4 regions of the Ruegeria sp. CF3 genome follow, and region 2 is predicted to be linked to each of the others. Evidence: riboswitches for the same ligand, from Rfam matches in the RefSeq annotation. Region 2 holds a riboswitch; each other region holds the start of a gene.
The links. A riboswitch is a leader RNA that binds a small molecule or an ion and turns the genes downstream of it on or off. The one in region 2 is predicted to bind cobalamin.
Positions count from the first base shown of each region.

Region 1 (2,197 bases), 190 kb from region 2:
TTGCCTTCACGAGTGAGGAAGGCGCGAAATCCTGCGCGCAGCCCTTTGGTGATCAACCTAAGGCTCCATTTTCGTCGCCCTTTGATCGCGTGCTGGACCGCTTGTAATGTGGCGACAAGCCTGCCCAATCGCTCATATTCATCGGGGACGTAGCTGGGAAACACATCCTGATCGACCAATACGAAATCGAACTCGTCGCTGAGTTGTGTGGTCCCCAGATGCGCAAGTGCCTCGGCGTCGATCAGCTTGGGGCCTGGCACGTCAAAAAGCTTGATCGCCATCCCGTGGGCATCCGATTTCCGGTCATCCAGATGCGCGCCGTTGGAAAAGCGAAGTGCGGCTGAATAGGCAGCGGGCTGTTCAAACAGGCCGTGACGGAACTGTTCTGGTAGATCGTTTCTGACAGTGAATGTTGCAGCCACGCACCCGTGACTGCGCCCATGCTGAGCCCTTAAGCGATGGCCTTTCCACCGTGCAACGGCCTCGAGATTGTGGTCAATGACATCATCAACAATATCCGGCGGCAATGCGTTTTGCGAAACATGTGTCAAAGAACCGTCTCCTTGGATAAACCCAGGCAATGATCAAACAGGGGCAAGGCGCTGACAAAGCTAAACCTCTAAATTTGTTCAGCTTACCTCAGATTGTCTAATTTCCAAACACACCAACTATGGACAGCCGTGGCCAGACAAATTCGGCGCGCAGCCCTACCCATTCGGTTGGTGCTTCGGACACGTGGTTGCCGGCGCTCGATCCTCGACCAGAGTTGGGCGCCTTCGACTTTATCATTGACGTGTCCGGTGTTCTCGGGCACTCAATCGATTGATGGTTCCCGGTGGTGTTGCCGCGGGATGAAAAGGGAATACGGTGAGGTTTGCCAAAAGGTGCCAATTCCGTAACTGCCCCCGCAACTGTAAGCGGTGAGCAAGGTCAAACAGCCACTGGTCCACAGGGTCGGGAAGGTTGGCCGAGCGCGGACCCGCAAGTCAGGAGACCTGCCATCAGATGTTTAACCAACCCGGGGCGGGGCGTCCTGGAAGGAGGCTTTGATGGCGCGTCAATCGCGTGTTTACATTGTCGGCAGCTTCCGCATGCGCTTGGAAACAAGTGGAGTGGACCATGCCAGATACGCCTGATCATTTCATTCTAGTCTGCGAAAGCTGCACTGAAGGGCTGCCCCTTGATGAAATTTGCGATGCGTTGACTGGGAAATTACCTCGCAGTTTTGCGATCCGCGCGTCGTCTTGCATGGCAGGCTGCGATAGTCCCAGAACGGTTGGGTTCCAGGCCGTAGGAAAGGCGCAATACCTTTTTGGTGGCATTCAGACCGCGGATGAGGTGCAGGCGCTGGCTGAGTTTGCAGCGCAGTATCGTGAAAGCCCGGATGGCTGGACAAATGCCACTGATCGCCCGCAGGCGTTGTCCAATAAAACCCTCTCGCGCATGCCGCGGATCGAACAGGGGGCATCGCAATGACGTTGCCACCCTTTCTGATTGCCGAAAACCTTGAGTATTATGCCCTTAACGGAGATGTCCTGTTGCAGGGCGTCTCGTTCGAGTTGGACGAGGGTTCCATTCTAGCCATCGCCGGCCCGAACGGGGCGGGGAAAACGACGCTTCTCAATCTGTTGTGCGGCGCTGAGCCGCTGGCACTTGGCGATGTTCGGATCAAAGGACGCAGTCTGAAACAGCTCTCCGCCAAAGAGCGTGCGCGCATGATTGCAGTGGTAGGTCAGCAGGAACTGCCCGATGGACGCTTGGCGTTACGCGATTATGTTGCGCTGGGGCAAATACCCATCCGTGCGGACCGCTCTGCCGAAGGCCACGCGCAAGAGCTGGACCGGATTTTAGACCTGACCGGTCTCGCAAATCTCGCGGACAAGCGCATGGCCCAACTGTCCGGAGGCGAACGTCAGCGTGCCCATATCGCGCGCGCTTTGGCGCAAAACCCTTCGTTGCTGTTTCTGGACGAACCGACCAACCATCTGGATCCTGATGCAAAAGGGCGGATGCTGTCTTTGGTCGCCGAGCTTGGGATCACCGTGGTCATGATCGTACACGATCTGGTCATGATCCCCGAATTCGCCACACACGTGGCGCTGATGAAATCGACCCGCATGATCGAGTTTGGGTCGGTGGACAAGGTGCTGACACCCGAAAGAGTCCGCGAAACTTTTGGCGTTGATTTCCTCTGCTT
Region 1 covers NZ_JBQFRK010000002.1:238,443-240,639, forward strand. The annotation lists gene ACR0KC_RS08890 (catalase family protein) at 1-551, opposite strand, end outside; cobalamin riboswitch at 810-1,017, shown strand; gene ACR0KC_RS08895 (DUF1636 family protein) at 1,120-1,476, shown strand; gene ACR0KC_RS08900 (ABC transporter ATP-binding protein) at 1,473-2,197, shown strand, end outside.
Region 1: another riboswitch for cobalamin. It lies ahead of ACR0KC_RS08895 (DUF1636 family protein); the one in region 2 lies ahead of ACR0KC_RS07960 (hypothetical protein).

Region 2 (2,197 bases):
GCGACAAGGCGTTCGGCAAGATGGTGCGCAGCGTGATGCACGAGAAAAAATCCCGTAAAGGGCTATAACGAAGCTGGGCACCGACCTACCGGTGCCCAGCGCTATCAGGCGATCAGTCTAGGCCAGACTGCCGCATTCCGTCTTGCGAATGCACCGATATGGCCGATCTTGGACACTCCTAATTCGCTTGGTGCAAGCAGATGGCGCCCGGCTTTGGGTCCATAGAGATCGGCAAGACGCCAGACAGCATCCGGCGGCACCATTTCATCATCTGCGAAGGTAAACAGATCGACACGTTTGCCCAAGTCTTTCCAGCGGGCGGCGGGCAGTGTCGTGCCGATCTCTGGCACATAGCTTTTGGGGGCGGTGCACCATTTGCGCCATTGCCAATAGACTTGGGCAGGCAGGTCCGATCCAAACCCGACCAACCGTCCGGGCAGGTAGCCAAGCGCCTTGACCACCAGCGGCGCGTGACCATACCAGAACAACGCCGCCAAAGCGCGATAAGGCCAAGGGTGATCCGCCAGCGTTACCAGACCCGAACAGACACAGATCATCCTGTCGATCTGATCGATATCGGGTTGGATCGGGCCAAACATTCCGCCCAAGGAATGACCGATGCTCCATAGCTTGGCCTGTGGAAACCGTCGGCGCATCTCGGCCCGGGCGGCTGGAATGTCGATCAACGCCCAATCGGCCATGGTGACATTTGACCGCTTTTGCGAACCCACCAAAGAGTGACCAAAATCCCGGTAGTCATAGGTCAGGCAGGCCATGCCCTGTTCTTCGGCGAGCCATCGGGCGAAGTGCTGATAGTAATCCCTCGGCACCCCAGTCGCACCGTTTATGACGACCACCTTTTCGGGGTCGGCAACCGGACGGTAAAGCCGCGCCGACAACATTGCCGGGTCGGACGGGATCTGAAAATCCTCGGTCACAACCGCCTGCTGCGTGTCCAACATGGTGCCCTCCAATACCGACTGAACTGATCAGTTCACCCGAAGCGCCTCAAGTCAAGGTTGACGTGGCTGGACCGTACGTCACTTGCCTGACGCAATCTTCTTGACTCGGGCACGGCGCAGCCGATAGCCATGTCGCGATGGTTCTCGCGCCCAATCGGGCCGGGATGAAAAGGGAACACGGTGCGGTTCTGCACGGAGAAAACCGGAAAGAACCTAGTCCGAGACTGCCCCCGCAACTGTAAGCGGAGAGCAATGCCGAGATACCACTGGCCTTGAAGGCTGGGAAGGTCGGCAAAGCGATGACCCGCAAGTCAGGAGACCTGCCATCAGATGTAGAACCGAAACTCGGGCGGGGTGTCCGGGACGGGTTTGATCGTGCTCTGCACCGACCAACCTGTGCCACGCCCTCGCCCTGCGCGCGGAGGGCGCATTGATGATCTGGAAGACTAAAACGCACGAATTCGCGGCGACCGTGTGCCAACGTACTGGGGCAACCTGCCCCGCACTGGCGCAAATGGCGCGGGCTCTGACGCAGGCCATGTCCACCACAAAACCGGTCACAAAATCTGGGTTTGAGATTGAAGGCAGTATTGACCTGTCGCACTGCCCAGAGGGATGTACCGCCCGCTTTCGCGCCCAATGCGACCAGATACGTGTATTCTGCGGAACCGATCCTGAAATCGATACCGGCCGGCTGGATGACTACGCAGACATGATGTTCGGAACCGAGTACCGCAGCCTACCCGCAGACCTGCTAAGGAATCCTCCTTGCGCCATGCTTGAGGCTTCGCTTCTGGTGCAGCACAACGGTGGCGAAATCTCGCCACATGTTGGTGTCTAAGCCGTCAAACGGCTTGAACACGGGCCGGTTCAACGGCCCAAAGCATCTGGGCATTTGTCTCGACTGCGCAAGGACGCACCGTACGCAATCGCTTCAATGCCGCCTCAGGCCGTTCACCGCATTCAACCATCAGACGCAGAACCACCATCCCGGATCGGCCACAGCCACCACGGCAATGCACTAGCACACGGCCACCACCTGACAACGCCTGACGGGCAGTCGCGCCAACGCGGGGCCAGCGGTCCAAAATCTCTTTGGGTGGCGTGCCAAAATCTTCGATCGGCAAATGCACCCATCTGCTGGCACGCCCCTGAATATCAGCGCCAAAATTCCGCGCACCATCCTGAATCATCTCGACCTCAGTCGTCATCGAGATCACAAGTCCCGGCTTCCA
Region 2 covers NZ_JBQFRK010000002.1:51,263-53,459, forward strand. The annotation lists gene rsgA (ribosome small subunit-dependent GTPase A) at 1-68, shown strand, start outside; gene ACR0KC_RS07955 (alpha/beta hydrolase family protein) at 105-962, opposite strand; cobalamin riboswitch at 1,085-1,304, shown strand; gene ACR0KC_RS07960 (hypothetical protein) at 1,396-1,803, shown strand; gene ACR0KC_RS07965 (phosphatase domain-containing protein) at 1,808-2,197, opposite strand, start outside.

Region 3 (2,197 bases), on a different contig from region 2:
ACCAGTAGGCGCATGGGCTTGCCTTGAACGGCGGCATAGCCTTTGACGCGCAGGATATTCAACTCGTTGGCCAATCGTTCAATCTTGGCGACCAGATCAATCGGATCGGTTTGCTCGGGCAGTTCAACGATGATGCTTTCGAAATCGTCATGCTCGTGATCGTGATGGCCGTCGTGATGGCTGGGACGCGCGTCCATGTCATCCTCGGCCGCGGCTTCTAGACCCAGCACGACGCGGACGTCCACGGCACCCTCGGCCACTTCGACCACGGGCATGGGGCGGGGCGCTTCGGCGGCGATGATCTCTTTCGCTTTCGCAACGCCTTCCGGGCCAGCCAGATCGGGCTTGGTCAGCAGAATGATGTCGGCGCAGGAAATCTGATCCTCGAACACCTCGGACAAGGGAGTTTCATGATCAATCGAGTCATCTGCCATGCGTTGCGCATCCACCGCCTCGACATTCGGAGCGAACCGACCAGCGGCCACGGCCTCGGCATCGGCCAGAGCAATCACGCCATCGACGGTGATTTTCGAGCGGATATCGGGCCAGTCGAACGCCTTCAGCAGCGGTTTTGGCAGGGCAAGACCGGAGGTTTCGATCAGGATGTGATCGGGGCGCGGCTCTAGTGCCATCAGGGCTTCAATGGTCGGGATGAAATCATCGGCCACGGTGCAGCAGATGCAACCATTGGCCAGTTCCATGATGTTTTCCGCCGGGCAATCAGGAATGGCGCAGGACTTCAGGATATCGCCATCGACGCCGACATCGCCGAATTCGTTGACGACCACCGCCAGACGCTTGCCCTGCGGGTTCTGCATCAGATGGCGCACCAGTGTGGTTTTGCCCGAGCCCAAAAAGCCGGTGATCACAGTGACGGGGAGTTTCTCGAGATTGCTCATTTCAGGGCTCCAATCGGGGGAATGCGGGCCGCACAGTTTTTGCGGAAATGTTCGGGACGTTCGCGCCATTTGACCAAACCGTCCTCGGTGGCGAGGTATTTGGCTGCGCCTTCGACGATGGTTTCAACATGGTCGATCTCGTTCAGATGCTCATACACGAAAGTCCAGCGATCCGGTCCTCCGCGTAGCACGATCGAGCAGCCTTCATCGCAATTCGACAGGCATTCCACAGCTTTCAAGGTAATGCCTTCGGGCAGGCCCGCCTGTTCAAGCGCCTTGTGCAGCAACGTGCCGGGGCGCTGGGCGTCATCCTCGACAGGCAGCCCGCGACGGCAGGTAGTGCAAACCAGCAGTTCGACCGGTGCGGTCTCGGTCATGTCTCTCATCCCCCCAAATCCTCTTCGTGGGGGACGGGGTTTCATGCGGGCCGATCACAGCCCCACACCGGAACACCCCGTCCGGTTTCATCTTCGGGCGTTGGCAGGTCTCCCGGCTTGCGGATTTCAGAGGAGGCCTCTGTCGGATGTCCCGCCTTCCCGGCCATACTGCCAGTGGCTTTGGGCACCCTCTCCGGTCACGGTCGCGGGGGCGGCTGCGTTTGACGGCAAAAACCGCTGACGCATTCCCTTTTCATCTGCTCTCGCAGACACCAACGAAAGGGACATGCGGCAGGGCAGGGTTGCTTGTCAAGCGAGTCGCGCCGATCCGTGAAAAAGCGGATAAAAAGCGACCTGTCGGGGTCGCTGGGCGGCATGATACTTCTGCAACGACGTGCTGGCATGGCAGCAAGATGCGAACAGGAGGATACCGCGCATGAAAGTAGGGTTTGTCGGGCTGGGGAATGTAGGGGGCAAGCTATCTGGATCGCTGCTACGAAACGGTATCGATCTGACGGTTCATGACCTGAACCCGGATCTGGTGACCGAATTCGTCGCCAAGGGTGCCAAAGCCGCCAAATGTCCGGCGCAGCTGATGCGCGATTGCGATGCTGTTATAACCTGTTTGCCTTCTCCTGCGGCCTCGGACGCGGTGATGCAGGAAGTGTTGCCAGAGGTCGGCCCTGGCAAAATCTGGATGGAAATGTCGACCACCGACGAAGCCGAAGTCAAACGCCTTGGCGCAATGGTCATCGAACGAGGCGGCGCAGCGGTGGATTGCCCGGTTTCGGGCGGATGTCACCGGGCAGCGACGGGTAATATCTCGATCTTCGCAGGCTGTGATCGTGAGACTTTTGAACGTATCCTGCCATTCCTGACCACCATGGGGCGGCGCATTTTGCACACGGGCGATCTGGGCTC
Region 3 covers NZ_JBQFRK010000003.1:550,242-552,438, forward strand. The annotation lists gene cobW (cobalamin biosynthesis protein CobW) at 1-899, opposite strand, end outside; gene ACR0KC_RS14310 (DUF1636 family protein) at 896-1,276, opposite strand; cobalamin riboswitch at 1,362-1,568, opposite strand; gene ACR0KC_RS14315 (NAD(P)-dependent oxidoreductase) at 1,713-2,197, shown strand, end outside.
Region 3: another riboswitch for cobalamin. It lies ahead of ACR0KC_RS14310 (DUF1636 family protein); the one in region 2 lies ahead of ACR0KC_RS07960 (hypothetical protein).

Region 4 (2,197 bases), 610 kb from region 2:
ATCGGGCACGGATTTGTTCAAGCAATTCTGGAGTGATCTTGGTCATCGGGAACCATTCCTGCGAAAATGTCATTCTGGCAAGATATATGCGCCCTTTTGCAAAACTACTCACAAAAAAACTTGGGGCATTGTGGGTGGAAATTGAGACCATCGAGCCAAGAGAGCTCAGCCACAAGAACAATATGGTTCGCGAATTTCAATTTCGTCGGCCCGATCACACCCTCACGCATGCCTTCGCTCGGTTGCGAAACCGCTAGTCAGGCCGACGGTTTGTAACCTGAGCGTGGTTCTAGAGACATCGCTTTGCAAAAGAAGTTTGAACTAATGCAGAACGGCCTGGATCCTACGAAGCTACTTATTGCAACTGTCTTGGACACCAATCGCAGTGGCCATGCAGTTTTAGTTTATCGCTCGAGTGAAGGCGATTTGATTCTGGACAATGTCACCAACAGGATCAAATCTTGGAAGGAAACGAGGTATCTTTTCCTACGAATACAGGACCCAAATCACCCTGATCGTTGGGTACAGGTTTCTAGCGGCTAAAGACAATGTGGCGCGCCCTAGAGACGCGCCACAATAAAATTTTGGTCCTGCGACTACTGGTTGTTTCGCGGCAACCCAAGTTTAGGACACTGCTTCAAACTTTGGTCAAGCTTTCGCAGCGTTGTACAAACGCGGAGTCACCAGACCTGTACTGTTCAAACCGCGCATTGCCTTGGCTGCCGCAAGCACTGCCAGATCAGCAATCGGCTCAATGACGATTACCAGCATATAAGCGCCGCCAAAGGACAGAACCGACGCCATGGTTTCTGCGCCGAAACCCTGGCCGTAGAAGGCCCAGAACCCAACCCATGCGACTACTCCTCCCTGATACGTCGCACTTAGGGCAAGAGCTTGGCCATATTTGAGGTCAACATATGCTGTGCCGGGTGCGATGATGCGGCTGGCCAGTGCCTGTAGCGCAAATAGCGGCACCAGCAGAGTGGTCAGGTTGATGAAGTACTGCGGAAGATCGAACGGGGCAAAAAACACACCCTGAATCAGGAGACCAGCTGCCAATCCAAAAGCCGCGGGTGCAGCACCGAGAAGCAGAAACAGCGTCGACCCCAGGATGAAGTGGACTTCAGAGACACCAACCGGGAAATGCGGCAGGACTTCGAAGAAAAGGAAAACCCCAACGGTGGCGAGCACCGAGCGCATAACAAAAGATGCAGGTCCATTCGCACGCAATGTGGAAAACGTTTCTTTCGCTGCGTAAGTAGCCGCACCTGCGGCGGTAACATAGGAAAGCGCGATTTTGGCACCATTCACGATGCCCGGTTCGATATGCATGTTCTTTCTCCCTACCGCCTCACCCGGCGGCTTGTCAGGTTGAATCGACCGTAAGGCCGACAGGTTCAGTCTGGGCATAGCCCGGCGCTTTACGGCAGGTCTCCTGACTCGCGGGTGCTCGCTCCGCCAACCTTCCCGGTTCCATTACGAACCAGTGGTGTCTTGGCATCGCTCTCCGCTCACAGTTGCGGGGGCAGTTACGGAATTGGCGCCATTGAAAACACCGAACCGTATTCCCTTTTAATCCTTTTGGCTTCCGCCATCAGGAACCGAAAACAATTCACCGCTACAATGGCGGCTTCGCCTGTGTCAATTGTCTTTGCGAGCTATTCCAATGTAAACTCGACCGAAGCAGGATTCACGCAACCGGTCACTTGATCGACAGGGTAAACCAAGCGTTACCTGAAACCTCTTGAAGCTCTAGCTGCTAGAGGCTTTAAGATTCGGATTAATTCGCGATAGTGCGATCCAAATACGTTAAACTTGTGAACCAGGACGAGACCTATGCTTACAAGGCGCCATTTCATTCAATCCACCACAGCGCTGTTCTCGGCGTCTGCGGCCAGTCCATTGATCGCCAAAACCTGGCCAACCGCATCGCAGAAGACCTATTGGGACAGTCAGGTCACGCCAATTGGTTACGATCCAATGACCTCAAATCCGTGGGGTGTTCATGACCGTTTTTTACCAAGACGCGTCGCGGCAAATGATGGTTTGGTTCCAGGTGACATCCATGTGGATGCCGTCGCGCGCTATCTCTATCATATCGAAGAAGGCGGGACCGCAATGCGCTATGGCGTAGCGATCGCGCGCGGGAACCTTTACGAGCCCGGCACCTATGTTATCCGCCGAAAGGTCGAATGGC
Region 4 covers NZ_JBQFRK010000002.1:665,589-667,785, reverse strand. The annotation lists gene ACR0KC_RS10700 (aminotransferase class V-fold PLP-dependent enzyme) at 1-46, opposite strand, end outside; gene ACR0KC_RS10695 (transglutaminase-like cysteine peptidase) at 304-543, shown strand; gene ACR0KC_RS10690 (energy-coupling factor ABC transporter permease) at 649-1,332, opposite strand; cobalamin riboswitch at 1,409-1,621, opposite strand; gene ACR0KC_RS10685 (L,D-transpeptidase) at 1,837-2,197, shown strand, end outside.
Region 4: another riboswitch for cobalamin. It lies ahead of ACR0KC_RS10690 (energy-coupling factor ABC transporter permease); the one in region 2 lies ahead of ACR0KC_RS07960 (hypothetical protein).